DNA from 3 places in the Hylemonella sp. GW821-FHT12C09 genome. Region 1 is predicted to be linked to each of the others. Evidence: predicted binding sites of a transcription regulator. Region 1 holds the regulator's gene; each other region holds the start of a gene.
The links. Region 1 encodes sigma-54, which starts transcription at its own class of promoters, with help from an activator protein. Its sites were predicted from a motif close to TGGCANGNAANCTGCTTT; they were not measured.
Positions count from the first base shown of each region.

Region 2: the regulator sigma-54 is predicted to act here: its motif matches at 2,133-2,150, upstream of AC1RRP_RS04810 (circularly permuted type 2 ATP-grasp protein).
Region 3: the regulator sigma-54 is predicted to act here: its motif matches at 3,509-3,526, upstream of AC1RRP_RS07690 (urease subunit gamma).

Region 1 is NZ_JBXAQQ010000010.1:19,231-25,156, forward strand. It holds gene AC1RRP_RS15580 (THUMP domain-containing class I SAM-dependent RNA methyltransferase) at 1-1,264, opposite strand, end outside; gene rpoN (RNA polymerase factor sigma-54) at 1,266-2,837, opposite strand; gene lptB (LPS export ABC transporter ATP-binding protein) at 3,031-3,801, opposite strand; gene lptA (lipopolysaccharide transport periplasmic protein LptA) at 3,861-4,460, opposite strand; gene gshB (glutathione synthase) at 4,648-5,610, shown strand; gene AC1RRP_RS15605 (class II glutamine amidotransferase) at 5,607-5,926, opposite strand, start outside.
Region 2 is NZ_JBXAQQ010000002.1:197,801-203,726, reverse strand. It holds gene AC1RRP_RS04815 (transglutaminase family protein) at 1-2,048, opposite strand, end outside; gene AC1RRP_RS04810 (circularly permuted type 2 ATP-grasp protein) at 2,175-3,680, shown strand; gene AC1RRP_RS04805 (alpha-E domain-containing protein) at 3,698-4,657, shown strand; gene AC1RRP_RS04800 (proteasome-type protease) at 4,728-5,459, shown strand; gene AC1RRP_RS04795 (PhoX family protein) at 5,476-5,926, opposite strand, start outside.
Region 3 is NZ_JBXAQQ010000003.1:375,056-380,981, reverse strand. It holds gene AC1RRP_RS07705 (aliphatic amidase) at 1-976, shown strand, start outside; gene AC1RRP_RS07700 (CbbQ/NirQ/NorQ/GpvN family protein) at 988-1,812, shown strand; gene AC1RRP_RS07695 (nitric oxide reductase activation protein NorD) at 1,796-3,400, shown strand; gene AC1RRP_RS07690 (urease subunit gamma) at 3,695-3,997, shown strand; gene AC1RRP_RS07685 (hypothetical protein) at 4,011-4,169, shown strand; gene AC1RRP_RS07680 (HupE/UreJ family protein) at 4,212-4,811, shown strand; gene AC1RRP_RS07675 (urease subunit beta) at 4,825-5,130, shown strand; gene ureC (urease subunit alpha) at 5,216-5,926, shown strand, end outside.

The DNA.
Region 1 (5,926 bases):
CGCGTGCCGAACCCTTGATCATCTCGAACTTGAACAGCCGGCACTCCAGCGGGCCGTTCCACATCGGGACGCGGCGCGATTCCTTCAGCCGCATCTTGCTGGGCAGCTTGAGGTCGGGCGTGAGCACCCAGGCGGTCCAGCCGCTGTAGTTTTTCTTCCAGTGGCTGGCCAGCTTGCCGAAGAAGGCCTGGTCATCACCGGCGCTGTCGGCTTCGGGCAGCTCACGCGCGCCAAAACGCGGCGTACCGGCCCTGGCGCCCGCGCCAGCCCCCGCGAAGCCGCCAGCCTCGATGCGTTCGCCATAGGGCGGGTTGACCAGCATCACGCCCGGTGTGGCGCAAGGCGGCAGGCGCTGCAGCGCGTCACCACCACGGAACTCGATCACGTCGGCCACGCCGGCGCGCTGGGCATTGCGCTCGGCGAAGTCCACCATGCGGTGCGACACGTCGCTACCGTAGATCAGCGCGGCCTGGCCCGGCTCGGGTTTGACCACCGCCTGCGCAGCCTCGGCCTTCATGGTGGCCCATTCGGCGGCGCGGAAGGGCCGGTATTTCTCGAAGGCAAAACGGCGCAGGGAGCCGGCCGCGATGTTGCAGGCGATCTGCGCCGCCTCGATGGCGATGGTGCCGCTGCCGCAGCAGGGGTCGTACAGCGGCGTCAGGTCACCCTCGGCGTTGCCCTCGGCCCAGCCGCTGGCGGCGATCATGGCCGCCGCCAGGGTTTCCTTCAGGGGTGCATCGCCCTTGTCCTCGCGCCAGCCGCGCTTGAACAGCGGTTCACCCGAGGTGTCGATGTAGAGCGAGCAGCTGTCGGTGGTCAGGTGGGCGTAGATGCGCACATCGGGCCACTGGGTGTCCACATCGGGGCGCACGCCACCCGAGGTCTCGCGGAAACGGTCGCAGACCGCGTCCTTCACCTTCAACGCCGCGAAGTTCAGGCTGGTCAGCGGGCTGTGCTGCGCCGTGATCTCGACCTTGATGCTCTCCTTGGGCGTGAACCAGTGCTCCCACGGCACGGCCATGGCGGCGCGGTACAGGTCCTGTTCGCTGCGGTACTCGGTGTACGACACCAGCACCAGCACACGCTGCGCCAGGCGGCTGTAGAGGTTGAGCAGCATGGCGTGCGCAAACGAGGTACGCACCGCCACACCACCACGCTGTTTGGTGATGCAGCCCGGGGGCAGTTCCGTGATCCGCAGGATCTCGGCGGCCAGGTAGTCCTCCACGCCGGCGGCGCAGGGAAGAAAAAGAGTGAGTTGGTTCACGTCAGAGTGCCTTGCGCAGGTTGGCGGGGGCTATTTTCAAGGCTTCGCGGTACTTGGCCACGGTGCGACGCGCGCACTCGATGCCCTGCTCCTTGAGCATCTCGGAGAGCTGGCTGTCGGACAGCGGCTTCTTGGCATTTTCGGCGTTGACAAACTGCTTGATCAGCGCGCGCACCGCCGTGCTGGAGGCGTTGCCGCCCGACTCGGTGCCCAGGCCCGAACCGAAGAAGTACTTGAGCTCGTAGGTGCCGAAGGGCGTGGCCATGTACTTGGCCGTGGTCACGCGGCTGATGGTGGACTCGTGCAGGCCCAGCTCGTCGGCGATCTCGCGCAGCACCAGCGGGCGCATGGCCAGCTCGCCGTGCATGAAGAAGTTCTTCTGCCGCTCGACGATGGCGCTGGAGACGCGCAGGATGGTGTCGAAACGCTGCTGGATGTTCTTGATGAACCAGCGCGCTTCCTGCAGGCGCTGCTGCAGGGCGGCGTAGTTGTCGCCCTCGCGGCCGCCGGCCTTGTGGCCCTTGAGCGCGTTGGCATAGATGTCGTGCACGCGCAGCCTGGGCATCACGTCGGGGTTGAGCTGGACACGAAAACGCGTCTGCGCTCCGCTGCCGCTGCGCAGCACCAGCACGTCGGGAACGATCACGTTGCGCTCGACGTTCACGAAGCGCCGGCCGGGTTTGGGCTCCAGCCGGGCCACGAGGCCCAGGGCCTCGCGCGTCAGGGCCTCGCTGCCGCCGCAGAGCTGGGCCAGTTTCCTGAGGTCGCGCCGCGCCAGCAGTTCGGGCGGCTGCTCGATCATGCGCAGGGCCTGCGCCACCACCGCCGGTTCGGGCAAGGACGCCGCACCCCGCATCGCATCGGCCTGCAGGGCCAGCAACTGCAGGCGCAGGCACTCGGCCATGCTGCGCGCGCCCACGCCCGTGGGCTCCAGGCTCTGCAGCAGGCGCAGCGCCAGCGCGAAGTGCGCGATCATCGCCTCCTCGTGCTCCGGATCCTCCCCGGTCAGGCTGCGCGCCAGCTCCTCGATCGGGTCCTCCAGGTAACCGTCTTCGTTGAGCGACTCGATCAGGAACTGCAGCGCCGCGCTGTCTTCGGCACCCAGGCGCAGGGACAGGGCCTGGCGCTTGAGAAAGTCCTGCAGCGACTCCTGGCTGCGCGCCAGCTCCGTGGCGTCGGCTTCGTCGTCCTCGCGCGCGCCGTTGCGCGCCGGGGCGTCGCCGCCCCACTCGCTGTCGTCGGGCGACATGTCCACGCTGCCGTCCCCCTCCCAGCTGCCCTCGCTCTCCAGGCTGGTCACCGCCGCGGTTTCGTCCGGTCCCTCACTGGCCGGGGTGCTGCTGTAGTCGTAGTCGGCCTCGTCCTGCGACACCGGGGTGTCGGCACGCTCCAGGCCGTGGGCCTCGCGCTCGACGCTGTCGTCGGCACGCTCCAGAAAGGGGTTTTCGTCGAGCAGCTGCTCGACTTCCTGGTTCAGCTCCAGCGTGGAGAGTTGCAGGAGGCGGATGGACTGCTGCAGCTGGGGCGTGAGCGCCAGATGCTGGGAGACCCGCAGCGACAGTCCCTGTTTCATGTGTACCTGATTCGATCAGCCAGAGGGTTCGGCGTGAGCGCCGCCGGGCCGCCCCAAGGCGCGAGACATGACGGCACGAGACGTGCGTGTCTCTTCAGCCCGTCCAAGCCTGCGCAGGCAGGCTTGGAGCCGCGGGCCTCAGCCCCCTCGGGAGGCAGCGAGGGCACGCCAGTGCCGAGCGTGGGGGCCATAGTCACATCTTGAAGTGCTCGCCCAGGTAGACCCGGCGCACGTCGGCGTTGTTGACGATCTCGGCCGGGGTGCCCTGGGCCAGCACGCGGCCCTCGCTGATGATGTAGGCGTGGTCGCAGATGCCCAGGGTCTCGCGCACGTTGTGGTCGGTGATGAGCACGCCGATGCCACGCGCTTTCAGGAAGCTGATGATGCGCTGGATCTCGATCACCGCGATCGGGTCGATGCCGGCGAAGGGTTCGTCCAGCAGGATGAAACGCGGCTGCGTGGCCAGGGCGCGCGCGATCTCCACGCGGCGGCGCTCGCCACCGGACAGCGCCAGTGCCGGCGAGGCGCGCAGATGCTCCACGCGCAGGTCCTGCAGCAGGGCGGTGAGCTGCTGCTCGATCTCGTCCTTGCGCAGGGGCTTGCCGTCTTCGCCATGCTGCAGTTCCAGCACGGCGCGCACGTTGTCCTCGACGTTGAGCTTGCGGAAGATCGACGCCTCCTGCGGCAGGTAGCTCAGGCCCAGACGCGCACGCTGGTGGATGGGCATGTGCGCGACCGCATCGTCGTCGATCAGGATCTCGCCGGCGCTGGCACGCACCAGGCCCACGATCATGTAGAAGGACGTGGTCTTGCCCGCGCCGTTGGGCCCCAGCAGACCCACCACCTCGCCCTTGCGCACGGTCAGCGAGACGTCCTTGACGACCTCGCGGCTGCCGTAGAACTTCTTGAGGTGGCGTGCCTCCAGGCGGCTGGGTTCGCCGCCGGGCAGCGTGTCCTGGGCCACAGCCGAGTCAGGCTGGGAATCGGGCGGCAGGGTGCCGGCGGCGGTCTGCAGGCTGTCGCTCACTTGCGCCCTCCGCCCAGGGTGTTGTCGGTGCGCAGGGGCGCGCTGGCGCGCGGGGCCGGTGGCGCGGCCGTCTCGTTGCGCGGCGTCAGGGTGGCGCGCACACGCTCGCCGCCCTTTTGCGGGCTGCCGTCCACCGTGAAGACGTCCGTCAGGCTGTTGTACTGGATGATGTTGCCCGTCACCACATCGGCCACCTGGGTGCCACGCAGGCGGCGCAGCCGGGCGTCCTTGATGAGCTTGAACACGTCGGCGCGACCGTCGTATTCGATGGTCTCGCTCTCACCCTCGATGTATTCGTCCTCGCCGTCACGCTTCTGGCGGAAGAAGGCGCGCTGGCCCGGCTCGGCCGTCACCACGCCGAACTGGTAACCCTGCGGGTCCTGGCGCACTTCGATGCGTGTGCCCTTGATGATGATGGAGCCGCGGGTCAGCACCACATTGCCGCTGAAGACGCTGATCTGCTTGAGGTCGTCATAGCGCAGCGCATCGGCCTCGATGTTCATCGGCTTCTTGGCATCGGCCGTCTCGGCACCGGCCACGCCCGCCGTCAAGGCGCAGGCCGCGCACAGCAGGAGGCGGAGGAGGGGAAATTTCATAAAGGCACGAATCTTGCTCTCTGGGTCTCGGTCATTGTAATCGGGTCGGACGGCTGGTCCAGTCCTTGCTTTTGCCTGTTTTCCAGCGGGCCACCCGCCCCGCGTCCATGGGCCTGCTCCACCGTGCTCTCTGGTTTCATGAGAGACTTCCCGGCTCCTCCCCCTCACCACGCTGCGACCCCCTGCCATGAACCTGCTTTTCGTCGCCGATCCGCTGGAATCGTTCAAGACTTACAAGGACAGTACCTTCGCGATGATGCGCGAGGCACAACGCCGTGGCCACACGCTGGCAGCCTGTGAGCCGCGCCACCTGAGCTGGCTGGCCACCACCGGCGTGCAGGCCCATGTGCGTCGCATCCGCCTGACCGGCCACGAAGAACACTGGTTCCACGAAGCGCCGCTGGCGCCGGCGCAGCGCCTGGCTGCGCTGCGCGACTTCGACGCCATCGTCATGCGCAAGGACCCGCCCTTCGACAGCGAATTCTTCTACGCCACCCACCTGCTGGAACAGGCCGAGCGCGAAGGCGCCCGGGTCTTCAACAAACCGCGCGCCCTGCGTGACCACCCGGAAAAGCTCGCCATCCTCGAGTTCCCCGAGTTCACCACGCCCACCCTGGTCACGCGCGAAGCGCAGGCCGTGCGCGACTTCCACACCCAGCACCGCGACATCATCCTCAAGCCGCTGGACGGCATGGGCGGCATGGGCATCTTCCGGGTGAAGGACGAGGGCCTGAACCTGGGCGCCATCATCGAGACGCTGAACCGCGACGGCGCGCAAACCCTGATGGTGCAGAAGTTCCTGCCGGCCATCGCCCAGGGCGACAAGCGCATCCTGGTCATCGGCGGCAAGCCCGTGCCCTATGCGCTGGCACGCATCCCGCAGGGCGGCGAGGTGCGCGGCAACCTGGCGGCTGGCGGCAAGGGCGTGGCCCAGGCCCTGAGCACGCGCGACCGCGAGATCGCCGAGGCCATCGGCCCCGTGCTGGCCGCACGCGGCCTGCTGCTCATCGGCCTGGACGTGATCGGCGACTGTCTCACCGAGATCAACGTCACCAGCCCCACCTGCTTCCAGGAAATCACCGACCAGGCCGGCTTCGACGTGGCATCGATGTTCGTCGACGCACTGGAAGCGGCCCTGACCGTACGCTAGGCTACCGGCGCCCCGTCCACGAAGACCCGCAACTCGCCCGGCGCAAACAGCGTCCAGGCCTCGTTGGTCGTCAGCGGCGCTGTTACCACCACCGCCACGCGGTCGCCCGAGGCGGCGTGCTCGGCAAAGTTCACGCTCAGGTCCTCGTCGCGCAGCGTGGCGCTGCCGAAGGGGTGCTGACGCACCACGTGGTACAGGTTCGTGGAGGCATGTGCCCACAGCGCCTCGCCATTGCTCAGCAGGAAATTGAAGGTGCCGTATTTCGAGATCTGCGGCACCAGTTCGCGCAGGGTGAGCGTGAGTTCCGCAATGCTGG
Region 2 (5,926 bases), on a different contig from region 1:
AGGTTCAGGTAGTCCTCCAGCCGTGCCAGCGGTGGCATGAACACGTAGAGCAGGCTGGACTTGCCGCCATGCGCGCCTTCGGCCTTGGGGCCGTTGGCGCGCATGGGGTCGCGCGCCTCCACGCACAGGGCGGTGCGGGTGATCCAGTGCGCCGATTCGAAGCGCTGCGGCGATCGCGGCTGGGCCAGCGTCGCGTGCGAGGGCTGGCCCTCGCCGCGCAGAGTGGCCTGCGCCGCGCCGGCTCGCCCCGGTCCGGCAGCATGCCCCTGGCCTTGCACGGCCACGATGCCGCCCTCGGCAAAACCGCCACCCATCTGGTGCGGCGCGTACTGCGTGCGCAGCTGGGCCGCCTGCGGCAGAGGCGTGCGCGGCGCGTAGGGGTCCTGCTCGATCAGGTAGGGGTAGTCACCGGGCTTGACCCAGGGCAGGGATTCCAGCGGCAGACGGTAACCCATGGGCGAGTCGCCGGGCAGCAGGTACATGCGGTCGTCGCGGAAGAACCAGGGCCCGGTGGACCAGGTGGGGCCTGCCAGTGCCGGGTCGTTCGCCTGCAGTGGCAGCACATAGCCCACCGCGGCGTCGAGTTTCTGCCCGAAGACCCGGCGCAGGCGGATGCGTTCCATCTCGTCGTCGAGTTTCGAGTCAAACGGGTCGACGTTCACGGGTAGCTTGCGTTCGCGCCAGAGGTAGTAGAAAACATCCTCGTAGCCCGGCTGGATGTACTGGCCCGTCATGCCCAGCTTCTCCGCCAGGGCGTGGGTGAAACGGCGCGCATCTTCGCTGGTGTAGGCCGCGGGCACGCGCTCGTCGGCAAACAGCTCGGGCTTGTGCCAGACGGCCTGGCCGTCCTGGCGCCAGTAGATCGACAGGGCCCAGCGCGGCAACTGTTCGCCCGGGTACCACTTGCCCTGGCCGAAGTGCAGAAAACCACCTTGCCCGTATTCGGTGCGCAATTTGTGCACCAATTCGGTGGCATAGGCCCGTTTGGTCGGACCCAGGGCATCCGTGTTCCATTCCGGTGCGTCGCGATCGCTGGCGGCCACATAGGTCGGCTCGCCGCCCATGGTCAGACGCACGTCACCGGCCTGCAAGCGGCGCTCCACCGCCTCGCCCAGCTGCATGACCTGGGCCCATTGCGCGTCGGTGTAGGGTTTCGTGACACGCGGAGATTCGTAGATGCGTGTGACCTGCATGTGGTGGGCGAACGCCACCTCGCTCTCGTCCACGCCGCCCTCCACCGGGGCCGCGCCCGAAGGCTGGGGCGTGCAGGCCAGGGGAATGTGGCCTTCACCGGCCATCAGGCCCGAGGTCGGGTCCAGGCCGATCCAGCCCGCGCCGGGCAGGTAGACCTCGCACCAGGCGTGCAGGTCGGTGAAGTCCACCTCGGTGCCGCTGGGGCCGTCCAGCGATCTCACATCGGGTTTGAGCTGGATCAGGTAACCCGAGACAAAACGCGCCGCCAGACCACAGTGACGCAGCAGCTGCACCATCAGCCAGCCCGAGTCGCGGCAGGAGCCGCTGCCCAGCCCCAGGGTCTGCTCGGGCGTCTGCACGCCGGGCTCCATGCGGATCAGGTACTTGATGTCGTTCTGCAACTGCTGGTTGAGCTTCACCAGGAAGTCGATCGTGCGCATCTTCGTGCGGTCGATCCGGGCCATGTACACCTTCAGATGCGGCGTGAGCGGTGGCACGGCCAGATAGGGCGCGAGCTCCTCGCGGGTGGCGGCACTGTAGCTGAAGGGGAACTGCTCGGCCTCGGGCTCCAGGAAGAAGTCGAAGGGGTTGTAGACCGCCATCTCCACCACCAGGTCCACCGTGACCTTGAATTCGCGGGTCTTGTCCGGGAAGACCAACCGGGCCTGGTAGTTGGCAAAGGGGTCCTGTTGCCAGTTGATGAAATGGGTGACAGGCTCGATCTTCAGGGAATACGAGATCACCTTGCTGCGGCAGTGCGGAGCCGGGCGCAGGCGTATGACCTGGGGCCCCAGGTTCACCAGACGGTCGTACTTGTAATGCGTGACGTGGTTCAGTGCGGCGTGGATGGACATGGCAGGGGCTCGGTTCAGGGAGGGCCTGCAATAGCGGCACAGGCCCTGGTGTCAGGACCGCAAGAACCGAGCCAGGCCCATGCTGGGCCCGAAAATTGCTGTAGTCGTCACAGGAGAGAAGGCGCCATGCTGAAATTCGACGAGATGTACCCCACACCGGCCACGGCCGGACAAAGCCAGAGCCAGGGCGCTGGACCAAGTCAGTCGCAATCCCAGGGACTGTCGTCAGGTGCCCAAGCGCGGGAACACTACCGCACCTATGCCCAGTGGCTGGCGCGCCAGAGCGCCGACGTGATGAAGGCCCGGCGTGACGAAGCGGAGATGATCTTTCGCCGGGTCGGCATCACCTTCGCGGTCTACGGTGCCAAGGACGAGGACGGCGCGGGTACCGAACGGCTCATCCCCTTCGACCTGATCCCGCGCATCATCCCCGCGCACGAATGGGCCGGCATGGAAAAAGGCCTGGTGCAGCGTGTCAACGCGCTCAACCGCTTCCTGCACGACGTCTACCACGATCAGGACATCATCAAGGCGGGTGTCATCCCGGCCGAGCAGATCCTGAACAATGCGCAGTTCCGTCCCGAGATGATGGGCGTGAACCTGCCCAACCAGGTCTATTCCAATATCAGCGGCATCGACATCGTGCGTGCGCCCAATGCCAAAGGCGAGGGCGAGTACTACGTGCTCGAGGACAACCTGCGCGTGCCCAGCGGCGTGAGCTACATGCTTGAAGACCGCAAGATGATGATGCGGCTCTTCCCCGATCTCTTCAGCGCCCACCGCGTGGCGCCCGTGGCCCACTACCCCGACCTGCTGCTGGAAACGCTGCGCGCCTCCGGCCCGGAGACTTCGGCCGAGCCGACGGTGGTGGTGCTCACGCCCGGCATGTACAACAGCGCCTATTTCGAACACGCCTTTCTGGCCCAGCAGATGGGCGTGGAGCTGGTCGAGGGGCAGGACCTGTTCGTCAAGGACAACTTCGTCTACATGCGCACCACGCGTGGCCCGCGCCGCGTGGACGTGATCTACCGCCGTGTCGATGACGACTTCCTCGACCCCAGGGTCTTCCGGCCCACCTCCACCCTGGGCTGCCCGGGCCTGATGGACGCCTACCGCGCCGGCCACGTGGCGATCTGCAACGCCGTGGGCACCGGGGTGGCGGACGACAAGTCCATCTACCCCTATGTGCCCAAGATGATCGAGTTCTACCTGGGCGAGAAACCCATCCTCAACAACGTGCCCACGCACATGTGCCGCAATGCCGAGGACCTGAAGTACGTGATGGCCAATCTCAAGGACCTGGTGGTCAAGGAGGTGCACGGCGCCGGGGGTTACGGCATGCTGGTGGGGCCAGCGGCCACCAAGGCCGAGATCGAGGCGTTCGGCAAGGCCGTGTTGGCCAACCCGAGCAATTACATCGCCCAGCCCACGCTGAGCCTGTCCACCTGCCCCACCTTTGTGGAGCAGGGCATCGCGCCGCGCCACATCGACCTGCGCCCCTTCGTGCTGACAGGCAAGGAGGTGCAGATGGTGCCGGGCGGCCTGACGCGCGTGGCGCTCAAGGAGGGGTCCCTGGTGGTCAACTCGTCGCAGGGCGGTGGCACCAAGGACACCTGGATCCTCGAAGTCTGAAAGTACAGGAGCACACCATGCTGAGCCGCACCGCCGATCACCTCTACTGGATGAGCCGCTACACCGAGCGCGCCGAGAACACGGCGCGCATGCTCAACGTGAACTACGAGACCTCGTTGCTGCCGCAGTCGGCGGCCGTGGCCCAGGTGGGCTGGCAGGGCCTGCTGTCCATCAGCGAGCTGCTGACCTCTTACCAGGCGCTGTACGGCGAGGTCACAGCCAAGGGCGTCATGGAATTCATGGTCAGCGACGAGGACAACCCCTCGTCCATCATCTCCTGCCTGCGCGCCGCGCGCGAGAACGCACGCGCCGTGCGCGGCACACTGACCACTGAGGTCTGGGAAACCCAGAACCAGACCTGGCTCTCGGTCATTCGCATGCTCAAGAGCGGAGAGTTCGAGCGCGACCCGGGCCAGTTCTTTGAATGGGTGAAATTCCGTTCGCACCTTTCGCGCGGCGTCACCGTGGGCACCATGCTGATGGACGAATCCCTGCACTTCATGCGCCTGGGCACCTTCCTCGAACGTGCCGACAACACCGCGCGCCTGGTGGACGTGAAGTTCCACGCGGTACAGAGCGACTTCTTCGGCAATGGGACGCAGAAGGACCAGGAGTACGACTTCTACCACTGGAGTGCCATCCTGCGCAGCGTCAGCGGCTTCGAGATCTACCGCAAGGTCTACCGCGACGTGATCAAGCCCGAGCGCGTGGCCGAACTGCTGATCCTGCGTCCCGACATGCCGCGTTCCCTGCACGCCAGCATGAACGAGGTGGTCAGCAATCTGCGCCTGGTCAGCAGCGACGAGGACAACGAGACCTTGCGCCAGGCGGGCAAGCTGCGCGCCGAGCTGCAATACAGCCGCATCGACGAAATCCTGGCCACCGGCCTGCACGCCTACCTGACCCAGTTCCTGGACCGGGTCAACAACATCGGCTCGCGCATCAGTCAGGATTTCCTCATGCCCGAAGTTGCCTGATCCCGGGCGCGGGGTCAGATCCCGCTGTCGTTAAGATGGCGGAGTCTCCAAACGATCGAAGTGATTTCGCATGACCTACTGCGTCGCCGTCCGCAATGAAGCCGGGCTGGTCTTTCTTTCCGATTCACGTACCAACGCCGGTGTGGACCAGATCAACACCTTTCGCAAGATGCACGTCTACGAGGTGCCGGGCGAGCGTGTCATGGTGCTGCTCACGGCCGGCAACCTGGCCGTCAGCCAGTCCGTGGCCAGCGGCCTGCGTGTGCAGATGCAGGCCCAGGGCGAGAAGCACCTGGGCAACGCGCCCAATATGTTCTCCGCCGCCAAGATCGTGGGCGACGCCGTGCGCAAGGTGCATGCGCGTGACGCCGAATCGCTCAAGGCCTTCGGCATCGAGTTCAACGTCAGCCTGATCTTCGGCGGCCAGATCCGTGGCGAGGAGCCGCGCCTCTTCAACGTCTATTCCGCCGGCAACTTCATCGAAGCCACGCCCGAGACACCGTATTTCCAGATCGGCGAATCCAAATACGGCAAACCCATCCTGGACCGCGTCATCGGCAGCCAGCTGAGCCTGGACGAAGTCGCCAAGTGCTGCCTGATCTCCATGGATTCGACCATGAAGTCCAACCTCTCGGTCGGCCTGCCGCTGGACCTGCTGTGTTACGAGAAGGACGCGCTCAAGGTGCAACGCCGCACCCTGATCGACGGCAAGGACCCGTACTTCGCTTCATTGCGCGAACGCTGGGGCGAGCAGTTGCGCAAGGTGTTCAACGAGCTGCCTGCACCGGGCTACTGGAAGTAGCCCGGGCCACAACAGCTCAGGTCCCGATCAGACCACCATCGCGCTTGCGGATCACCACCGTGGCCGAGCGCGGGCGGGCGCCAGCCTTGCCCGAAGGCCAGTTCGAGAGCTTGCCGGGTTCGGCCGGGTCGCTGCGCTCCGAGGGGCTTTCACCCGGGTGCTGGATGTTGATGAACATCGTGCGGCCATCGGGCGTGCCCGTGGCGCCGGTGATCTCGCAACCGCTGGGGCCGGTCAGGAAACGGCGGATCTCGCCCGTGGCCGGGTCGGCCGCCAGCATCATGTTGTTGCCCAGGCGCGCCAGGTCACCCTTGCCCATGGCCGAGGTCGACATGTCGGTCTGGATCCAGAGCACGCCGCGCGCATCGGTCCACAGGCCGTCCGGGCAGGCGAACATGTCGCCCTTCACATTGCCGCGCGCTTCGGCACGTGTGTTGGCCGGGTCGCCGGCCAGTACGAAGTGGTTC
Region 3 (5,926 bases), on a different contig from region 1:
GATGCCCCGCCTTCACACCAAAGCCGAAGTGCTGGCCAACGCCCGCAAGATCGCCGACATGGTGACGGGCATGAAACAGGGCCTGCCCGGCATGGACCTGGTGATCTTTCCTGAGTACAGCACCCACGGCATCATGTACGACGCCAAGGAGATGTACGAGACCGCCGCCACCGTTCCCGGCGACGAGACGGCCATCTTTGCCGAGGCCTGCCGCAAGGCCAAGGTGTGGGGCGTGTTCTCGCTCACCGGCGAGCGACATGAGGAGCACCCGAACAAGGCGCCCTACAACACGCTGATCCTGATGAACGACCGGGGTGAGATCGTGCAGAAGTACCGCAAGATCATGCCCTGGGTGCCGATCGAAGGCTGGTACCCGGGCAACTGCACCTATGTGAGTGATGGCCCCAAAGGCCTGAAGGTCAGCCTCATCATCTGCGACGACGGCAACTACCCCGAGATCTGGCGTGACTGCGCCATGAAGGGCGCCGAGCTCATCGTGCGTTGCCAGGGGTATATGTACCCGGCCAAGGACCAGCAAGTAATGATGGCGAAGGCCATGGCCTGGGCCAACAACACCTATGTCGCCGTGGCCAACGCAGCGGGCTGGGACGGTGTCTACAGCTATTTCGGCCATTCGGCCATCGTCGGCTTCGACGGCCGCACCCTGGGCGAATGTGGCGAGGAGGAATACGGTGTGCAGTACGCGGCGCTGTCCAAGAGCCTGATCCGCGACTTCCGCAAGAACGGGCAGAGCGAGAACCACCTGTTCAAGCTGGTGCACCGCGGCTACACCGGCAAGATCAACTCGGGAGAAGGCGATACCGGCGTGGCCGCCTGCCCCTACGAGTTCTACGGCGAGTGGATCCGTGACCCCGAGGGCACGCGCAAAAAGGTGGAAGCCTTCACGCGCTCCACCGTGGGCACGCCGGAGTGTCCGATCGAAGGCATCCCCCACGCGCCGGCCACGCACCGCTGAGGCCGCCCACCGTGCAGCGCGACCTGGACGCCGCCGATCCGCTGGCCGACTACCGCGTGCGCACGCCGCCGTATTACCGGCCGGCGGCGCGCGAGGTGGCGCTCTACGAGCATGCCTACGCGCACCGCCTGCCCCTGATGCTCAAGGGGCCGACAGGCTGCGGCAAGACGCGCTTCGTCGAGTACATGGCCTGGAAGCTCGGGCGCCCGCTCGTCACGCTGGCCTGCAACGAGGACATGAGCGCCTCCGATCTCGTGGGGCGCTGGCTGCTGGACGAGCGCGGCACCACCTGGCACGACGGCCCGCTGACGCTGGCCGTGCGCCATGGCGGCATCTGTTACCTGGACGAGGTGGTGGAGGCGCGCCAGGACACCACGGTGGTGATCCACCCGCTGACGGATGCGCGGCGCATGCTGCCGCTGGACCGCAAGGGCGAGCTCGTGCATGCCCACCCGGACTTCCAGCTCGTGGTGTCCTACAACCCCGGTTACCAGAGCCGCGCCAAGGACATGAAACCCTCCACGCGCCAGCGTTTCGCGGCGCTGGCGTTCGATTACCCGCCGGAAGACACCGAGACCGAGATCGTCGCGCACGAGGCCGGCATCGCGCCCGAGCTGGCCGCGCGCCTGGTGGGCATTGCCCGGCGCACCCGCGCGCTGCGCGAACGCGGCCTGGACGAAGGCGCGTCCACCCGCATGCTCATCTACGCCGGCACGCTGATCCGCGACGGCGTGGACCCGCGCGACAGCTGCGAGATGACGATGATGCGCGCGCTGACCGACGACCCCGACATGACCGCGGCCCTGCGCGACCTGGTCGATGCCAGCTTCGCCTGAAGCGCCGCTGCCGGCGCTCGCCCTCCTGCTACAGGCGTTCAGCGGCCGTGCACTGCAGCTGCAGACTTTGCCTGCAACACCGCCCGATGCCCCGTCGGCGCGCGCCATCCTGGCGCCCTCCCACTTGCTGCTGCCTGCAGGCGTCTGGACAGATCAGCGCGCCGCCGTAGCCCATGCCGCCGCCCACCTGCTGTACTCGCGCCCGGCCCAGCCCTCGGCCACGCTCAAGCCCCTGGGCTTGGCCGTGGTTGGCGCCGTGGAGGACGCACGCGTGGAGCTGCTGCTGGCAGACACGCTGCCCGGCGTGCGAACCTGGTTCGACGCGCCGCTGCGCCAGGTGCTGGAAGCCGAGGGCCTGAGCGTGAACGCCCTGTTCTCACGCCTGGCACTCGCACTGCACGACGAGCACTACGCCGACGGCAACCACTGGGTGGACAAGGCACGCACGCTCTTTGCCGCTGCGCGCCGCGAACACGGGCTGGAGGACGACACCGCCTTTCGCCGCCTGGCCTCGGTGCTGGCCAACGACCTGGGCCAGATGCGCGTGCGCTTCGACCCGCGCCTGTACGCTGTGCCCGCGCCCTACCGCGACGACAACAGCTACCTCTGGGACCATGGTGTCGCCAGCGCCGGGCAGGCCCAGCCCCTGCAGGCGCCGCTGCAGGAACAGCAGCCCGCAAGCGGCGCAGCGGCACCAGCCGCCGAGTCGGTGCTCGCCGTCTTTCACTATCCCGAATGGGACGCGCGCAGCGCGGTGCTGCGGCCCGACTGGTGCACCCTGTACGAGCTGCGCCCCCTGCTCAAGGCCCAGGCAAGCACCGCACGCAGGCAAGGACCGCTGCCCGCGCCGCAACGGCACCGCGTCCAGCACGGCCGGCGCCTGCGCCGCCAGTGGGAGGGCGAGACCCTGGACCTGGATGCCGCCATCGAGGCGGCTGTCGAACGCCGCGTGCAAGGTACGCCCATGGGCCGCATCTTCCAGCGCCCGGGCCCGCAGATCCAGCCGCTGAGCCTCTTGGTGCTGCTGGACTGCTCCCAGTCCACTGGCACGCGCGTCCATGAACAGGCCGCCAGTCTGCTGGAGGTAGAGCAGGAAGCGGCCCTGCTGCTGGCGCGCGATGCGCAGGACAGCGGCCAGCGCATCGCCCTGCATGCCTTTTGTTCCGACACCCGTGCCCAGGTGCGTTACCACCGCCTGCTGGATTTCGGCCAGCCGCTGGACGCGCAGGCCGAGGCGAGGCTGCGCGCCGTGCAAGCCGCGTGGTCCACCCGCCTGGGCGCGGCCCTGCGCCACGCCACCGCCCTGCTGGCCGCCGAGCCGGCGGCGCAGCGTGCGCTGCTCGTGCTCACCGACGGTGAGCCCTCGGACGTGGACGTGCACGACCGGCGTTACCTGATCGACGACGCCCGGGCCGCCGTTCAGGAGGCCGCGCGCCGGGGCGTACCGGTCTGCGGCCTGGCGGTGGACGCGGGCGCAGCCGACTATGCGCGCCGGATCTTCGGTTCGGGCAATTTCCGCGTCGCCGAAGCGGCGGCGCAACTGCCGCGCCAGCTGGCTGCCTTGCATGCACGCTTTACATGCGCCTAGATCGCTTCAATCGCCCTGACTTGGTGCTGTTTAGGTTCGCGTTGCACCACAAGCAGGCATCCCTCTGGCCGCATGCACGGATCAGGGCAGACGGCGGGAACAAGGAAGCGGCACGGCTATTGCATGGTGATGCTCAGTAAAAAACACAAGACAGCACGACCATGGAACTGACACCCCGTGTTCGACCGGCCTTTGCGGCCGCGCGGGCTGACATTTGAGCGAAGCGATATGGAACTGACTCCCCGCGTTCGGCCGGCCTGAACGGCCGCGCGGTCTGATTTGAAGCGAAGCGTTATGGAACTAACTCCCCGCGAAAAAGACAAGCTGCTGATCTTCACCGCCGCCCTGTTGGCCGAACGGCGTATGGCGCGCGGGCTCAAGCTCAACTACCCTGAAGCCATGGCCTACATCAGCGCCGCGGTGATGGAAGGCGCGCGCGACGGCAAGACCGTGGCCCAGCTCATGAGCGAAGGCCGCACCCTGCTCAAGCGCGGCGACGTGATGGAAGGCATCGCCGAGATGATTCCCGACATCCAGGTCGAGGCCACCTTTCCCGACGGCACCAAGCTCGTCACCGTGCACCAACCCATCGTCTGAAAGCCGCACTGTCATGCGCAAGCTCATCATCTGCCTTTCTGCCCTGCTCATGACCAGCGCGACGCTGGCTGGTGAAAACGCGGCCCTGCCGACGCTGCACTTGCGCGACATCTTCGGCCTGCTCGTCTTCGCTGTGCTGGCCGGCATGGTGATCTGGCACCTGCGCCGCTGAGACGCTCATCGCATCACAAACCGCATCAAGGAGAGCCCACACATGACACCCTTCCTGCTCCGGCTGGCCTCTTGCGCCGCCCTGCTGCTGCCCGGCCTGGCCCTGGCCCACACCGGTGGGGGCGACGCCCATGCCCACGACGCGCTGGCCAGCGGCCTGTTGCACCCCTTCACCGGGCTCGACCATCTGGCCGCCATGCTGGCGCTGGGCGTGTGGAGTGCCCTGGCCGTGCGCCCCCTGTGGCTGGCCCCGGCCGCTTTTGTGCTGATGCTGGCCGTGGGCGCTCTGCTCGGATTTGCCGGCCTGGCCATCCCCGCGGTCGAACCCATGATTGCCAGTTCGCTGCTGGTGCTGGGCCTGCTGGTGGCCACACGCCGCGGACTGCCGGTGGCGGTGGCGGTCCTGCTGGCCGGGCTCTTCGCCTTTTTCCACGGCGCCGCACATGGCAGCGACCTGGCCGCCGACTGGGTGGGTACGGGTCGATGGCTGGCACTGGCCGGCATGGTGATGGCCACGGCCGCGCTGCACGGCCTGGGCATCGTGCTCGGCAACACCGTTTTCACACGCCTGCGCTGGCTCGGCGCTGCGGCCGGCGGTGGCGTGGCCCTGCTGGGTTCGGCCCTGCTGCTGCGCATGGCCTGAGGACCTCGTCATGATGATCCCCGGTGAACTGCTGATCGACGACGGCGCGCACACGCTCAACCCGGACCGGCGCACGCTGACCCTGGTGGTGAAAAACACCGCCGACCGGCCCATCCAGGTCGGCTCGCACTACCACTTTGCCGAGACCAACGGCGCGCTGGATTTCGACCGCACGGCCGCACGCGGCATGCGCCTGAACATCGCCAGCGGCACGGCCGTGCGCTTCGAGCCCGGCCAGCAGCGCACGGTGGAGCTGGTGGACTACGCGGGCGACCGCAAGGTCTACGGCTTTCGCGGCCTTGTCCAGGGGAAGCTATGAAGCCCCCACGTTCATCACTTCGTGTATTCACTGCCCCCCGAGGGGGCCGTAGCCTCCCTTGGGGCGGCCCGGCGGGAGTCCAGTTATGAACATGATCACCAAACGCGCCTACGCCGAGATGTTCGGCCCCACGGCGGGCGATCGCGTGCGCCTGGCCGACACCGACCTCATCATCGAAGTCGAGCAGGACTACACCCTGCGAGCCGGCGGCTACGGCGAGGAAGTGAAGTTCGGCGGCGGCAAGACCATCCGCGACGGCATGGCGCAAAGCCAACGCACCCGCGCCGAGGGAGCGATGGACACGGTGCTGACCAATGCGCTCATCATCGACCACTGGGGCATCGTCAAGGCCGACATCGGCCTGAAAGACGGGCGCATTGCCGTGATCGGCAAGGCCGGCAACCCCGACACCCAGCCCGGCGTGGACGTCATCATCGGCCCGGGCACCGAGATCATCAGCTGCGAAGGCAATATCGTCACGGCCGGGGGCATCGACAGCCACATCCACTTCATCGCGCCGCAGCAGATCGAAGAGGCGCTGTGCAGCGGAGTGACCACCATGCTGGGCGGCGGCACAGGTCCGGCCACGGGCACCCTGGCCACCACCTGCACGCCCGGCCCCTGGAACATCGAGCGCATGCTGCAGGCGGCCGACGCCTTCCCCATGAACCTGGGTTTCCTGGGCAAAGGCAATGCCAGCCTGCCGGCCGCGCTGCACGAACAGATCGACGCCGGCGTGATCGGCCTGAAGCTGCACGAGGACTGGGGCACCACGCCCTCGGCCATCGACAACTGC